Regions from separate parts of the Lysinibacillus sp. GbtcB16 genome, predicted to be linked through region 3. Evidence: riboswitches for the same ligand, from Rfam matches in the RefSeq annotation. Region 3 holds a riboswitch; each other region holds the start of a gene.
What was found. Region 3 has a riboswitch for cobalamin ahead of KVT27_RS07715 (ABC transporter substrate-binding protein). Riboswitches for the same ligand answer to the same signal wherever they lie in the genome.

Region 1: it holds a riboswitch for cobalamin, as region 3 does, so the genes downstream of both, nikA (nickel ABC transporter substrate-binding protein) here and KVT27_RS07715 (ABC transporter substrate-binding protein) in region 3, are expected to answer to the same signal.
Region 2: it holds a riboswitch for cobalamin, as region 3 does, so the genes downstream of both, KVT27_RS20235 (FecCD family ABC transporter permease) here and KVT27_RS07715 (ABC transporter substrate-binding protein) in region 3, are expected to answer to the same signal.
Region 4: it holds a riboswitch for cobalamin, as region 3 does, so the genes downstream of both, KVT27_RS03580 (glutaredoxin family protein) here and KVT27_RS07715 (ABC transporter substrate-binding protein) in region 3, are expected to answer to the same signal.

Annotation. Positions count from the first base shown of each region.
Region 1 covers NZ_JAGXJV010000001.1:1,792,386-1,796,503, forward strand. Annotated here, with positions in the region: gene nikB (nickel ABC transporter permease) at 1-651, opposite strand, end outside; gene nikA (nickel ABC transporter substrate-binding protein) at 723-2,342, opposite strand; cobalamin riboswitch at 2,487-2,679, opposite strand; gene metE (5-methyltetrahydropteroyltriglutamate--homocysteine S-methyltransferase) at 2,802-4,118, opposite strand, start outside.
Region 2 covers NZ_JAGXJV010000009.1:46,139-50,256, forward strand. Annotated here, with positions in the region: gene KVT27_RS20230 (ABC transporter ATP-binding protein) at 1-761, opposite strand, end outside; gene KVT27_RS20235 (FecCD family ABC transporter permease) at 767-1,813, opposite strand; cobalamin riboswitch at 2,010-2,200, opposite strand; gene KVT27_RS20240 (biotin transporter BioY) at 2,355-2,951, shown strand; gene KVT27_RS20245 (YdhK family protein) at 3,068-3,652, shown strand; gene KVT27_RS20250 (response regulator transcription factor) at 3,694-4,118, opposite strand, start outside.
Region 3 covers NZ_JAGXJV010000001.1:1,534,043-1,538,160, forward strand. Annotated here, with positions in the region: gene KVT27_RS07710 (elongation factor G) at 82-2,022, opposite strand; cobalamin riboswitch at 2,199-2,385, shown strand; gene KVT27_RS07715 (ABC transporter substrate-binding protein) at 2,550-3,545, shown strand; gene KVT27_RS07720 (precorrin-3B methylase) at 3,598-4,118, shown strand, end outside.
Region 4 covers NZ_JAGXJV010000001.1:730,492-734,609, forward strand. Annotated here, with positions in the region: gene KVT27_RS03575 (NAD(P)/FAD-dependent oxidoreductase) at 1-654, shown strand, start outside; cobalamin riboswitch at 1,273-1,450, shown strand; gene KVT27_RS03580 (glutaredoxin family protein) at 1,568-1,792, shown strand; gene nrdI (class Ib ribonucleoside-diphosphate reductase assembly flavoprotein NrdI) at 1,789-2,148, shown strand; gene nrdE (class 1b ribonucleoside-diphosphate reductase subunit alpha) at 2,145-4,118, shown strand, end outside.

The DNA of each region.
Region 1 (4,118 bases), 260 kb from region 3:
AAGCTGTGCATATTTTACATATGGCTGCTCGTATTCTTCGATTATGGCAGAGCGGATAAACTGTGAGAACAATCCGATTGTAGGTAAAGCTAAGGTGAAGGCTGGTAAAACAATATGTGCTACCGAACCTTTTCCATTCGTCGGAAAAATGCCAAGTTTTAAGCTAAAAAGATAGAGTAGGATAAACCCTAACCAAAATGTTGGGATGGATACACTTAGTACTGTAAATAATCGAATGATTTTATCGATAAAGGAATGCTTATATAATGCGCTCACAACCCCTAATGGAATACTAAAAGTTAAAATTAGGATAAATGCTACTATAGCTAATTCAATGGTAGCGGGTAGCTTAGCAAATAGCTCATGAGCCACGGGTAATTTACTAACAAAAGATGTCCCAAAGTCTAGCTGTAAAACGCCTTTTACCCATAGCAGATACTGCATGATAAAAGGCTTGTCTGTCCCTAATTCTTCTCGTAAAGCTTGTATAGCCTCTGGTGTTGGGGCAATTCTTGAGAGTCGAAGGATGACCTCTGCCGGTTCTACTGGTACGAAACGAATAAACACAAAGGTCAGAATAGATACGCCTACTAATACAAATGGAAGTGTGAGAATTCTTTTTACACAAAACATCCAAGTCGATTCGTACATGTCGTCACTTCCTATTTCATCCGATGATAAAAAGAGAGTTGTCCTGGTTCGACACACTCTCTCTTTCATACTTAGTTTTCTTTATCCATTTGTGCATATGGAATGTCATATTCAGAAGCACGTGGTGCAAAATCCTTCATATATGGTTGATAAATAACATTATTCGTTTCATACGATATTGGATAGAATAATGCTTGATCGTGGAACATTGTTAAAATATCCGTATATAGCTGCACACGTTCCTCTTCATCGGTACCAACTAATAGTTGATGTATGTTTGTATCAATCTCTTGAGCATTTGGTAAGCCTAATTTTGCTTCATATACACCACTAGCATTTGGTGTAGCTGATTCATTTGCAAAGCTATGTGGATCAGTCGGCGGTCCATTTGTACGCCAGAAGTTAATATCAACCTGATCATCCATTAATTTTTGCAGACCGACCATAACATCTGCGCCTTCAATATTTAACTGTACCCCTATTTTTGCTAGCTCGCCTTGCATTAACTCCGCCATAGGTTTTTGAATGGCATCAGTAGCAATATAGATTAAATCTAATGTAAGGGGTTGGCCATTTTTCGAACGAATTTTTTCACCCTTCTGTAGCGTCCAGCCCGCTTCATCTAGCAATCTCTGCGCTTTTTCAGGATTATATATAATGGGCGCCAAATCAATATTGGCATAAGGAATTGCATCCCAGAATAGCGTGTTTGCCACTTTTTCTGTACCATGTGTAATACTGTCTATCATTTGTTCTTTATTGATAGCATATTGAATAGCTTGTCGAACCTTTAGCTCAGCTAACGGCCCAGACTGTGTATTGAACAGTAATGCTTTCGTAGACAACGGCTCAGATGTAGCGGTTTTATATTTGCCACTATCTCTTAAATACGTATAGTTATCTAAGCTAATAATCCCTCGACCATAAATGACATCTAATTCTTCATTTTCAAAGGCTAACGAAAGAGATTCCGAATCTGGAATGATCTTAACCTTTATCTTATCTACGAGTGGTTTTTCACCCCAATACTGTTCGTTACGGCTAAATACTGCATATTCATCTTTTTTATAGTCGGTTAATACCCATGGACCTGTGCCAATAGCTGATTGGATGGAATCATTTGTTGCATCGCCGTCTGGGAAGCCATTATCCCCTAAAAAACGGAATGGTCTAACAAAGGCTAATTCGTTTAACACAGGGTAATACGGTTCATCTAATTGCAAACGTATTGTTGAATCATCTACTTTGACGACCTCTTTAATATGATTGACCATACCCATCCAAGAATGCATGTCACGATTCGCTAATACTGCATCAAAATTGCGAATCACATTATCAGCATTAAAGGCAGTCCCATCCGAGTAGGTAACATCCTTGCGTAAATGGAACGTATAGGCAGTTTTATCCTCTGAGATGTCCCAACTTTCTGCTAGCTTTGGCGTAATTGTGCCATCATCGTTATACGCCACTAAAGATTCATAAACCATGGCTTGAGCAGTCATCTGATTTGGTAAATATGTATGTGGATTTAATGGCCCTACATCTAATGGCCATCCAATCGTAATCATTTTTTCATCTGTTTGTTCTGTTGATGCTGAATTTCCTTTGTCCTTTTCTGAGCTTGTACAACCTGCAAGAAAGCTCAAGGTCAAAACAAGCAGGAAAGGCAGTAAATACTTTGTCCATCTCATTTTTTGTCTCCTATCTCTATTCCCTGTTCATATCTACAAATTGAATAGAAAAAGGCATAAAAAAACCTTATTCCACAAGAATAAGGACAGACAAACCTACAAATACGTAAGCTTCCATCCATCTCCCTATCTTTCGTAGATCATCAATGAATCTTCTTACAAGCAGGCATTCTGGCTTATGAATCATCATTTTGCTTCACCTTCCCAAGATAGAACTTAGTGGTAATCGAAACAAAACTCCTCATTTACAGCTGCGGGACAGCATGGGATTTACACCCATTTTCCTTTTAATTGAATGAAAAATACGTTCATTCAAACTTGTAATGCAATATTTGAAATTAGTAATAAACATAACATGCTGAAATGTTCACGTCAATTTTATTTTCTGAATATAATAAAACCTCCATACAAAAAGACCAGGTAGATACCCTGATCTTTGCTTTTATTACATCGTTTTCGTTATCTTGATATAGATTCCTTCACTTCCTGACGTAATATTTTAGTAGCGCCTACCATATTAGCTAAAGCCGCGATTGTTTCTGGCTCTTTCCTTGTTTTTAAGCCACAGTCAGGATTAACCCAAAATTGATGTTTGTCTAGAACTTGTAAACTATCTCTCATAATGGCTAACATTTCGCCTTCACTCGGCACACGTGGGCTATGAATATCGTAAACACCTAATCCGATTCCTTTTGTATAAGGATTTACTTGGAGGGAAGAAATTAGCTCCCCATGGCTACGTGATGTTTCAATGGAAATCACATCTGCATCTAGCGCGCTAATGGGTTCTATGAAATCGTTAAATTCGCAGTAACACATATGTGTATGAATTTGTGTTTCATCCTCAACACTCGATGTAGCAAGCTTGAAGGCATTGACCGCCCAGTCTAAGTAAGTCCCCCATTCTTCTTTACGAAGAGGTAACCCTTCTCGAAGTGCTGGTTCATCCACTTGAATAATGGAGATGCCTGCCGTTTCAAGTGCTTCCACTTCCTTGCGAAGTGCTAATGCAATTTGATAAGCGACATCTTTTCGAGAAATATCATCGCGTACAAAGGACCAATTTAAAATGGTCACTGGTCCCGTCAGCATCCCTTTTACAAAGCGCTTCGTTAAGCTTTGGGCATACGCAGACTCTTTCACGGTAATGGCTGAAGACCATGCAACATCTCCATAAATAATCGGAGGCTTCACACAGCGAGAGCCATACGAAACAACCCATGCTTTTTCAGTAAAGGCAAAGCCCGTCAATTTCTCACCGAAATATTCGACCATGTCTGTCCGTTCAAATTCTCCATGAACTAGTACATCCATATCAAGATCCTCCTGCAAGTGAATCCAGCGCTTTGTTTCCAGTTCAATAAATGCTTCATAGTCTTCATTCGACAATTGCTTCTTTCGCCAAGCATTACGATTTCTTTTCACCTCATCAGATTGAGGAAAGCTGCCGATTGTCGTTGTTGGGAATAGTGGCAGTCCTAACGCCTGCTGCTGTATTTTTTGACGTTGATTAAAATCACTATGTCGCTCAAAATCCTTCGTTGATACGGATTGAGCGGCTTGCTGGATCATTTTATTTTGACGAATCGAATGATTTTTTAGGGCTTCAATGGCCTTCATACTTGCTGAAAAATTATGACGTAGCGTTCCGTCTTGATTTTTTCTATATTTAGTGAGCTCAATAATTTCTTCGATTTTTTCATCAGCAAACGCCAGTGCTTGTTTGAGAACAGGGTCCAGCTTCTTTTCAAGTGAAGTTGATATTGGTATATGCTG
Region 2 (4,118 bases), on a different contig from region 3:
TCAGGGACGTATGTAAGATACGGCTTACCCGTCAGTGAATGTGTTTGAATATCAGCAAATACTCCAAATACTTCTCGCAACAATGATGGTGTAAGTACTTCTTCTGGTGTACCATGGCAAACAATGCGTCCGCGCTGTAAAACATAAATTTGGTCACAGTACATGGCGGCGATATTCAAGTCATGGAGAGCGGCTACTACTGTTAGATGCAAAGTTTGAATTAAATCCATCAGTTGAAGTTGATGTTGAATATCTAAATGATTTGTTGGTTCATCTAATATAAGTATCTGTGCTTGCTGAGCGAGTGCTCTTGCCACCATAACACGCTTCTTCTCCCCACCGGAAAGTGAGCTAAAGCTTCGTTTCGCTAGGTGCAATATGCCCGTTTGCTTCAAAGCATCTTTTACAATTTGAAAATCTTGCTCCTGATCAAGCTCTAATAGCTTTTTATGTGGAGTCCTTCCCATACTGACTAAATCATGAACAGTAAAGTCAAATAATACGGGTGTTTCTTGACTAACAACGGCTAAATTTTTAGCAATGGATTTACTAGATTGCTTTAAAATATCTTGTTCATTTAACAAGACTGTCCCACTTTCAGGCTTTAGGAGACGATACATATTTTTAAGCAATGTCGACTTCCCACTACCATTGGGGCCAATTAACCCGACAAATTGCTTTTCCTTTATTTTTACACTTACCTCATGAAGTATTCGCTGATCGTAAATGGAGAATGATACTTGTTTTGCTTCTAATGTCATGGAAGTTAATCTCCTTCACCGAAAGAATAATTATTACGACGGAGTAACCAAATGAAAAACGGTCCCCCACAAAAGGCTGTAATAATACCAATTGGCATTTCCTGTGGAGCAATAATAATTCGAGCTAATGCATCTGCCCAAACTAAGAAAATCCCTCCTAATAAAGCACTGACCGGTATTACATATTTATAGTTAGAACCGACAATTAATCGTACTATATGCGGAATAATTAATCCCACAAATCCGATAGAACCGCTCACTGCTACAAGTACCCCCGTTAAAAGTGAGACAAGTAAAATGAGCTGTATGCGAAATTGTTGAAGATTCACCCCTAATGTTACTGCTGCCTCTTCCCCAAGTAATAGCAAATTTAAATTTCGATAGAATAGCCATAAAAGCCCAAACACAATGAAAAAGATGGAGGCTGGAATAATAATATTATTCCATTTTGCTCCCGCTAAGCTGCCTAACATCCAAAACATAACAGCCTTTAAAGCACCCTCTTGCTTTGACATCATTAATATAAAATTAGAAATGGCCGTTAATATAAAGGAAACTGCCATCCCTGCCAATAGCAAGCGAAAAATCGAGACACGGCCACCTACGCGCGATAAGAAAAACACTAAACCAATTGCGAGCAAAGACCCTATAAAGGCTGATACAGAAAGTGCGTAGATACCTAAAAATGAAAAAGCACCTAAAATAATTACTGAAGTTGCTCCAACTGCTGCTCCTGAAGAAATTCCTAAAATATATGGATCCGCAATGGAATTTCGTACAAGTGCCTGAATCGCTGCCCCTGCAATGGCTAAACCCGCTCCTACAATAGCGGCAAGGATAACGCGAGGTACTCTTATTTGCCAAATAATAATTTCCTGTGAGCGACTCCAATCTTGCTCTATAGTGTGTTGTATAAATGGTAATTTCGAAAGAATTACTTTCCATACATATAATGGCGTCACCGAAACAGATCCAACCATTACAGCAAATGTCATGGATACAATTAATACGAAAAGAAGCACTAAAGAAAATAACATAAATTTTTTATTCATTCATTAAACTCCTACTAAGATGATGAATGAAGCAATTAAATATACGTTCGCATAATGTAGGTCAGATGATCTTACTTCAGTTGACACTCAATAAAAAAAGGGCATTTCATGCAAAAATACGCACAAAAATACCCTCGAATAAACAAAGTCAGAAAATCCAGCTATTGTCCGTAATTGCTTGCATCCTCGTGGGCATTACAGGTATTACTTATTGGCAGGTCTCCTGACTTCGATTCATCATCCTATAAATAGCCTTCCCATTTTTAACAGTGGCAAATAAACATGATAGGACTCCTCGTTACAGTTGCGGGACAGCGTCGGACTTCCACCGACTTCCCTTTTAAGCGACATTGTTTAAAATGTCACACCAATAGTATGTAAAGTTAAAAAATTATGACGATTCTATCATACAGTTTTATAGATAGTTAGTCTACAAGGAATTTCCAACACGATTGAGTTAACCAATACTTATAATAAAGTTGACACATTTGTTTTTGTTTTTTACACTAACGATAAATACTTTGAAATTAGAGGTGAGGTCATGTCAACAGTATCCGAACAAAGCCATCCAAAATTAAAGACTGTAGATATTGCATATATTGGATTATTTTCTACCCTCTTGATGATCGGTGCCAATATAACTTCCTTTGTGCCCTTTATGACAGTGGGAGGAGTGCCGATTACTCTACAAACCTTTTTTGCCATTTTAGCTGGACTTATTTTGGGTAGTAGGAGGGGAGCGCTTGCCTGCACTGTCTATATGTGTATTGGATTAGCAGGAGCACCTGTCTTTGCTCGCTTTGGTGGAGGGTTCAGTCAACTATTAAGTCCTACATTTGGATTCATTATCACCTTTATTTTAGCAGCATATGTTGCCGGTTTAATGGTAGAGCGAAGTGGTACAAAGAAAAGCTTTATGCTAGCTGCATTCATCGCAACTGCTATCAATTATTTAGTAGGTACAAACTGGATGTTTATTGCGTATAAACTATGGGCCAGTGCGCCAGAGGATTTTTCCTATGGATTAGTATGGCTCTGGATGATTCCCCCACTCCCAAAAGATATTATTTTAGCTATTTTCGCTGGTATGTTAGCGTACCGACTACAAAAAACATTGAAAATCATGCCCATTCAATAACGCTTCCATCCACTTCTTTAGTCAATAGACTAAAGAAGTTTTTTGTAATAATGAATGTCCATCTTTTCTGCATATTTGTTTGTTACAGTAAGGGCAAATAGAAAGGAGGATCTCATATGATATTCAAGCGAAGATGGTCAGGTGGACTATTATCAGCAGTTGCTTTACTTACTTTATCCGCTTGCTCTGAAGATAAAACGGAGCCTTCATCAACTTCAGACTATACTCCTGAGACTGAGCAACAAACAGAAATGGATCACTCCACAATGAACCATTCTAGCTCAGCAGAAGTACCGGCTACATTAAGAAAAGCTGAAGATCCAGCATTTCCGGTTGGAAGTACCGCTATGATGACAGATGGGCATATGGAGGGTATGAAGGGTGCCGAAGCGACAATTGTTGGTGCCTATAAAACTACAGCCTATATCATTTCTTATGATCCAACATCAGGTGGCAAACGTGTAGAGAATCATAAATGGATTATCCATGAAGAATTAATGGATATAGGGGAAGCACCACTATCCCCTGGTACAGAGGTAAAAACGACTGCTACTCATATGGAAGGCATGAAAAACGCAACCGTCCGCATTGAAGAAGCTGTACCAACCACAGTTTATATGATTGATTACATTTCAACCACTAATGGTGAAGCAGTGAAAAATCATAAATGGGTAACAGAAGATGAGTTAACAGCGCAATAATCTGAACAACCTCTCCCAGTATATTTGGCAGAGGTTGTTTTTTAGTTTTTATGTTCTAAAGTCTTGCGATCCGCAAACTTCTGCCATTTATAGCCGATTCCCCAAACGGTTTGCAAGTAATCATCAGCAGGAAATCCACTTTTCCTTAATTTTTCTCGTAAATTACGGACATGGGAATCGATAGTGCGATCCTCAATGGATACATGATAACCCCAAACTGTGTTAATAAGATGTTCTCTAGAAAACACTTTATTTTGATAATCTAGAAATAAGGACATCATGGAAAATTCTTTTGGTGTTAATGGGATTGCCTCTTGTTGATAATATAATTCAAAGGATTCTTTATCTAAGCGTAACCCCTCAAAGACAACCACCTTGTCTTCTATCTTGGTTCTCCTTAATACAGCATGTATACGTGCTAATAGCTCTTCCTCATCAAAAGGCTTTACTATATAATCATCTGCCC
Region 3 (4,118 bases):
GGCTTGCTTTATTATTTGTATAGATATTCTATCTTCATCTGAAGTACTAGTTCAATAGATTTGCCATGCTAGTACATGAACTTAACTCTGACAATGCATGGCTGCTTGCGCCTCTTGCCAAGGGACAGAATAGCCTTTACCTTTTGCACAAAAAATGCTGGAAGAACTGTATTCAGGGTCGGCATTTTTATCATAGCCTATTTGAGTTATTACTTCTTCTGTATTATGACACACATCATAGCCATCAAATTGGAGGGTAAGCGCACCTTTCCCATTTGTATAGGCGGCAAAAATCGTGCTATAGCTCATGAAGGTCGCTACTGGTGCACGTCCTGTTAATACAACGTCTGTTTCAGTGAGTACAGGGTCGTCGAAGGTGCCAGCAGCCTGTTGAATGTCGGTCATCATACGGCCAATAAAGTCATTGGAAGCCTTCATTTTAAAGCGATAATAGGGCTCAAGCAGGACGTTCTGTGCTTGTTCCAGTCCTTGGCGCAGTGCTCGGAAAGTGGCTTCTCGGAAATCACCGCCAGACGTATGTTCATTATGTCCACGTCCCGTTAAGAGCGTAAAATGAATATCTGTTACTGCGTAGCCTGTGAGTAAGCCGTGATGATCACGTTCAAACAAGTGCTTTTCTACCAAACGTTGGTTGCCCACTGATAAATCATCTGCATGACAGGTATTGCTAAAGGTAATGCCTGTCCCACGTTCATTTGGCTCCATTAATAAATGAATTTCTGCATAATGCTTAAGTGGTTCAAAATGTCCGTAGCCTGTAACGGTTGTCGCAATTGTTTCCATATATAATATTTGCGGCTCCCCAAAAGTGATGTTTAGTGTAAAGCGCTTCAATAATACTTCAATCAGGACCTCTAACTGAATGACACCCATTATATGCACATGGATTTCCTGAAACTTTTCCTGCCATACGACACGCAATGATGGCTCCTCGGCCTCTAGTAGACGGAAAATCTTTAATACTTCTTTAATATGTTGCTCACCCTCGTATTGAACTTTTGCCTGTAATGTAGGGACAAGCTCATAGGGCTGTGATAGCGTGTTACTGCCAATGCGGTCGCCAATGTTTGCCTGGCTGAGTCCTTTAACAGCAAAGATTTCACCGGCCTCAACATGCTGAACAGTTTCAAATCGACTGCCGTTATAAAGACGAATTTCTGTTACTTTCTCTGTAAGGTCTCCAAACGTAAATTCATCTCGAACATGTAATTTTCCTGTTAAAGCCTTGATGAATGTTAGACGCTGATGGCCATCATGTCGTATTTTAAAGACTTCTCCTTGAAACGGTGCTTCCGGCGCGAAGTGAGTACCCGTTATGAGTGGAAGTTGAGCAATCAATTCTTGAATGCCTTCATCTTTTAATGCCGAACCAGTAAAGCAGGGGAAGGCGGATTCATTTTTAATCATCGATTGTAGCTGCTTCATACACAGACCATGCTCCAAAGTTTCATTCAAAAAGGCATCCAGGAGCTTTTCATCACGCTCCGCCAGCCATTCCATGATTGTGCTGGAAACATAATTCTCCTGAAGTGGTTCATCGACGAATAATACATGTTCCGAGAAATCTTTATGGAGCTGGGTCATCACAGCCCTTACATCTGCTCCGTCACGATCTATTTTATTAATAAAAAAGAATGTAGGGACATGATTGTTTCGTAAAAGCTGCCATACCGTTTCAGTATGACCTTGAATACCTTCTACTGCACTAATAATAATGATGGCATAATCCATGACACGGATGGCACGCTCCATCTCTGGAGAGAAATCGACATGTCCTGGTGTATCAATCAACGTATATGTATCGTCGCCAATAGTCATGCGTCCCTGCTCGGCAAATATTGTAATGCCCCTTTTGCGCTCAAGCTCATGATTATCTAAATAGGCATCCTGATGATCGACACGTCCCCGCGCTTGAATACTATTTGTATGAAAAAGCACTTGCTCAGAAAAGGTTGTTTTTCCTGCATCAACATGAGCAAGAACCCCAATCGTCTTGTACATAATATATCCTCGTTTCTATAGGTAGCTATCTTCTCATTGTATCAGAATACTAGCACAACTATTTCTTGTAAAATGATTCGTCTTTTTGTCGAAATAGTGCTAATATAATGATGATTATATTTTTTGCATTCTATTACTGATTTAGAATTAACGCATGAACTGCTAGTCTATCAATAGCATAAATAGAACATATTGGTGCAAATGGCCTTAGTCATTTGCTTAAAAGGGAAATCGGTGTAATTCCGATGCTGTCCCGCAACTGTAAATGGGGAGTCTATACAGCATGCCACTGTAGTTTAACTATGGGAAGGCGTATAGATGATGAACCTAAGCCAGGATACCTGCCAATATATGTATGTTAACTAAGAACCACGAGGATGGGGATAGTGATAAAGGTACTAATACCGTTTTTTCACTATGCAACTCTCTTGGCGACAAGAGGGTTTTTTTATGCCCTTCCAATTATCCTAGTAGCAAAGAAGTCTCTGATTTCTTTCTATATTTATGACAACAAAGGAGAATAGGACATGAAAAAATGGAGAAGTATTTGGCTAGTCATGGTCATCGCCTTAATCGCTGTACTAGGAGCGTGTGGCGCAAAGGACAAGCCTGAATCAGCAACACAAACTGAAAAAGTTGAACCGTCTGAGGCGACAGCATCTGAGGTCATCATTGAAAATAATGAAACTACCCAAACCTATAAGGAAGCACCTAAAAAGGCCATTAGCCTAAATCAGCATGTAACAGAAATTATGCTTGCATTAGGCTTAGAGGATTCCATGGTAGGGACAGCTTATTTAGATGATAAAATCTACGAGCCACTTCAAGCAGCCTACGATAAAGTTCCAGTTCTTTCAGATCAATATCCAACAAAGGAGCAAGTCATTGATGCCGAGGCAGATTTCTTGTATGCAGGCTGGAAAAGTGGCTTTGGTGAGAAAGGTGTTGGAACACCAGAGGAGCTTGAAGAATTAGGAATTCATACGTATTTACATACGGCTTCCAATATGACAAAGCCAACATTAGAGGATATTTTCGCGGATATTCGTCATATCGCGGAAATATTCCGCGTGGAAGATCGCGGTGAAGCATTAATTGAACAGATGACAAAAGATGTCGAAGAAATTCAAGCGAAATTACCAAAAGACAGTGAAAATTTACGTGTGCTAGTCTTTGACAGTGGTGATAAAGATGTATTCACGGCTGGTCAAAATTTTATGAATGAGCTAGTAACAATCGCTGGCGGTCAAAATATCTTTGGAGATGTGGAGTCAGGATGGACAACGGTATCCAAGGAAGATGCAGTAGATCGCAATCCAGAGGTGGTGGTTGTCATTGATTATGGTGAAACAACTGCTGAACAAAAGATAAAATTCTTAAAAAATGATCCAGCGTTGAAGGAAATGGAAGCAGTCAAAAATGATCGCTTTGTCATTCTTCCACTTTCAGCAGCATCTGAAGGAGTACGTGCTGCAGCGGCTATTCAAATTTTAGCCAAGGGCTTCTACCCTGCCAACTTTTAAAAACATTCGAGCTAGCGCTTTGCTAGCTCCTTTTTCTTAAGGAGCGATAACAATGAATGCATTTCGTCAAAACATACCAGATAAAACGTTTGAAACTCTAAATCAGCAAGGTGATTATTCACGATTAGCGGTAAGCCCTGGCATTATTAATAAGCATTATACGCCTGCCCAATTTCAAAAAATAGCTGAAATTGTAGGAGAGAAGGGGGCCATTAAATATTCGGCCTCCTACAGCATATTATTATCGATCCCCACTAGCGAACTGACAGAAGCGACCCATGCCTTACAGGAGGCAGGACTGTTTGTTGCTTCCTCAGGACCTCATATTGCCATGAAGGCATGTGATTTTTGTGATGGTGAAAAAATGGAGGCAGTGCCTCAAACAGAACAACTCTATCAGGCATTGGACGGTATAACTGTGCCTACAAGAGTACGAGTCAATGTGAATGGCTGTGCATCGGCTTGCTATAATCCTTCATATGATGATATTGGTTTAGTCTATCAGCATGAGAGCTTTGATGTTTATTTAGGAGCCATCCCTATGGGGGCGAAGGCACAGGCGGGTACTCTCTT
Region 4 (4,118 bases), 800 kb from region 3:
AAAGATGATATAACTGGTTTATTTCTAGTCAATACTTCGGAAAATAAATCTTATATATCTGAAAAAATACTGTTAGCTACTGGAATACAAGAGGAATTTCCTCTCCCGCAAATCAGACAATATTATGGTAAAAGTTTATTTAGCTGTCCATATTGCGATGGTTGGGAGCTGCGAGACAAGCCATTGGCTATCATTGCAGAAAACGAGGAGCATATTAGTCATATGACGAAATTGGTTTTTAATTGGTCACAGGATTTAATCGTTTTTACGAATGGTCATCAACTTTCTGAGAAGGTTCAAAATGATTTTGAACAAAAGAAAATTAAGGTGTATACAAATACTATTAAAGATTTACATGGGGATGATGGTAACTTATCGAGTGTTGAATTAGAAACAGGTGAAAATATTTTAAGAGCTGGTGGATTTGTTGTGCCAAGTTTTTATCGTCCCAATAAATTTGCTAAACAGCTAAATTGTCAAGTTGATGAAAATGGAACAGTTATGACTGATGGTGCTGGACGTACAACTGCGGCTGGGATATATACTGCAGGTGAAACGGAAAAGGGTGGTCCCTCTTCTTTAATGATTGCAGCTGCGGAAGGTTTTAAGGCTGCTACAAGCATAAATATGGATATAACAATAGAAAGGTTTTAAATTTATGGTTAGCTGATGAGTCATATAAAATTCATCAGCTATTTTTAATAGGACTAATCAAGCTGGCGGAGAATGAACTTGAATATGTTATACTATAAATAAATATAGAATAACTAGAAAAGGTACATATTCATTGTAAATTAGTTGAAAAGGGTAGAACGATTGGTTTCCTCGCGCCTGTAGGTTGAGCACATTTTAGTAGTCGTCGTTATGTTATGACGAAACGAAAATGTGTCATCATCGCAAGAGAGGGGTCCTACTTTAGACTAGTACAATAAAAAAATTTACGAAGATAGGATGTATGGAGTAGGATGCGAGATTTACATCATACTCATAGTTTTACACATAATTGCATCTTTACTGTAAAGGAAAGATGCCTTTTTTATGTATAAAATTACTAGGGTGGCTACGTTTTTAGGTAAATAAGCGACTATTATTTTACTTCTTATTTTTTAATAAAATAATGCTATTGCATTCGTGCTTATATGATTATATTTTAGTTCGTTCTTACAAGGATATGTCAGAAAATATGAATAGTCTCAAATTGATGAACTTTTATTTCTCGATTTACTTTTTATATAAAGGATGGTACACTTAAAATTATCGAAAAACAATATATTGTGTTCGTTTTGTGTAGGTACTACTATATGTAGTTTAATAGGGAAGTTCGGTACTATTCCGACGCTGTCCCCGCAACTGTTAAGCTGACGATGATTATAACCACTGTGCATTCGCATGGGAAGGAAATCAGAGATTGAAGCAAAGCCAGGAGACCTGCCTATATAAAACAAATTTATCATTTCTTCGGGGATTAAGAGATGGGAACGTCAGTATTTTTAGTATGTTAACGTTTCCATTTAAGCTATCTCTCTAGAAGAGGTAGCTTTTTTATTTTATGAAAAGAGGGATTACTATGAAACTTTATACGAAAACAATCTGTCCAAAATGTCTATGGGTAAAATCCGAATTACAACGAGCAGGACTTGAAGCAGAAATTGTTAATATTGATCATGATGAACAAGCGAAACAAACAATTATAGATGCAGGTTTTTTAAGTGTGCCTGTTTTAGAGGTGGATGAAACATTTATAGGTGATGTTCAGGAAATTGTTTCTCGTATTGAGATGATCACACTATGATCGTTTACGCTAGTCGTACAGGAAATGTCCGTAATGTAGTTTCTAAATTAAGGGCAGAATCTATTGAACTCTCTGAGGAATTAAGCTTGAATAAGCCTTATCTTTTAATTACATATACAGATGGATTAGGTGACATTCCAGCAAAAGTCCAACGTTTTTTAGAAAAAAATAGAGATTTTTGTAAAGGAGTAGTTGCTAGTGGCAATAGTAACTTCGGACATCATGTATTTGGTGGTGCTGGGGAGAAAATTGCTACTACCTATCATGTACCCTTAGTGAGGAAATTAGATTTGCGTGGCAATCAAACAGATTATGAAGCAATACAAACGTTTTATGAAACGAGGGTAATGGGATGAAAACTTATTTAAAGCTTAATAATGACGTACTGAATCGTTATAGTACAACGGGGCTACTAGAGTTAGAAAAGGACCGTGAGGCTACTCGCCGCTACTTTTTAGAATATGTCAACGTACGTTTACGTTATTTTATAGATATAGAGGAAAAAATCCGCTATTTAGTGGATGAGGGATACTACGAAAAAGATTTTATAGACATGTACGAGATGGATTTTATAAAGAAGCTGTACAAAAAAGCATATGATTATAATTTCCGCTTCCCGTCATTTATGAGTGCAAGCAAATTTTATGACAGCTATGCTATGAAAAGTCGTGATGGTGAAGAAATCTTAGAAAAATATGAGGACCGTATTGTCATTATTGCTTTGTACTTAGCACAAGGGAACACAGTGCTAGCAAAACGTTCTGTTGAAGCAATGATGGAAGCCTATCAGCCTGCAACACCTACTGCATTAAATAGTGGGAAAAAAGCCCGTGGTGAATTAGTAAGCTGCTTTAAATTATCAATGGATGACTCTATGAATAGTATTGCTGAAAATATTGGCTATTGTTTAGAGCTTTCACGCCTAGGCGGAGGGGTCGGGGTCAACTTAACGGATTTACGTCCTTTAGGTGATCCAATTAAAGAAATACTAAATCGTGCAAGTGGTGTTATCCCAGTTGCAAAATTATTAGAAAACTCATTTAGTTATTCTAATCAGCTCGGTCAACGAAATGGCTCAGGAGTTGTCTATCTAAATATTTTCCATGCAGATATAGAGAATTTCATTTCATCAAAAAAACCAAATGCTGATGATAAAATTCGCCTCGCAACACTATCAACAGGAATTATTATTCCAAGTATTTTCTTCGATCTGATGAAACGTGATAAAGATATAGTGTTATTTAGTCCATATGATATTTTTAAAGTATATGGTAAACGAATGTCGGAAATTTCAATTTCAGAAATGTACTATGAACTACTTGATAATCCTAAAATCCGTAAAATTAAACGTTTGAATGCGCGTAGACTCTATACTGAGGTGAAAAAAGCTCAATTTGAATCAGGTTATCCTTTTGAAATTTTTGATGATAATGTCAATGAAGTACATCCACTAAAAAATATCGGTCGTGTAAAAATGTCAAACCTATGTACTGAAATCTTACAAGTTCAAGAAACTAGTGTCATTACAGATCAAGATCAGCCTAACGAATATGGGTTAGATGTGTCGTGTAATTTAGGGTCAATTGATATTCATGCAGCGAGTAAAGTAAATGATTTTGAAACATTAATCGATACAGCTATGCACTTATTAACAAATGTGTCACAAATGACATACATCAAAAATGTCCCATCAGTGGCAAAAGCGAATCGATTAATGCACTCAGTAGGGCTAGGTTGTATGAATCTCCATGGACATCTTGTTACGGAGGGCATCATGTATGGCTCGAAAGATTCTATTGATTTCATGGACCGCTTTATGGAAGCAATGAACTATTATTCGCTTAAATCATCGATGGAAATGGCTAAAGAAAAAGCAGAAACGTTCTACCGATTTGAAGATAGCGATTATGCTTCAGGTAGCTATTTTGATCAATATGTAAATAAGAATGAAGAAGAGCTATCACCCGCTGTGTTAAAAGCACTTGGCAACATTCCAATTATCACTAATAAAATGTGGGAATTATTAAAGGAAGATGTTATGGAATATGGTCTATTTCATTCATATCGTTTAGCGATAGCACCAACAGGCAGTATTTCGTATATTCGTAGCTGTACGGCATCCATTTCTCCTTGTACAGAGCGTGTAGAGGTTCGTGATTATGCAGATAGTCGCACGATTTATCCAATGCCACATTTAACAAACGAAAACAGTCATTTATATGTAGAGGCCTATGATGTTGATCCTTATGATTTAATTGATTTATATGCAGCTTCTCAAAAACACGTTGACCAAGGTATTTCAATGACTCTTTATGTCACTGACAAT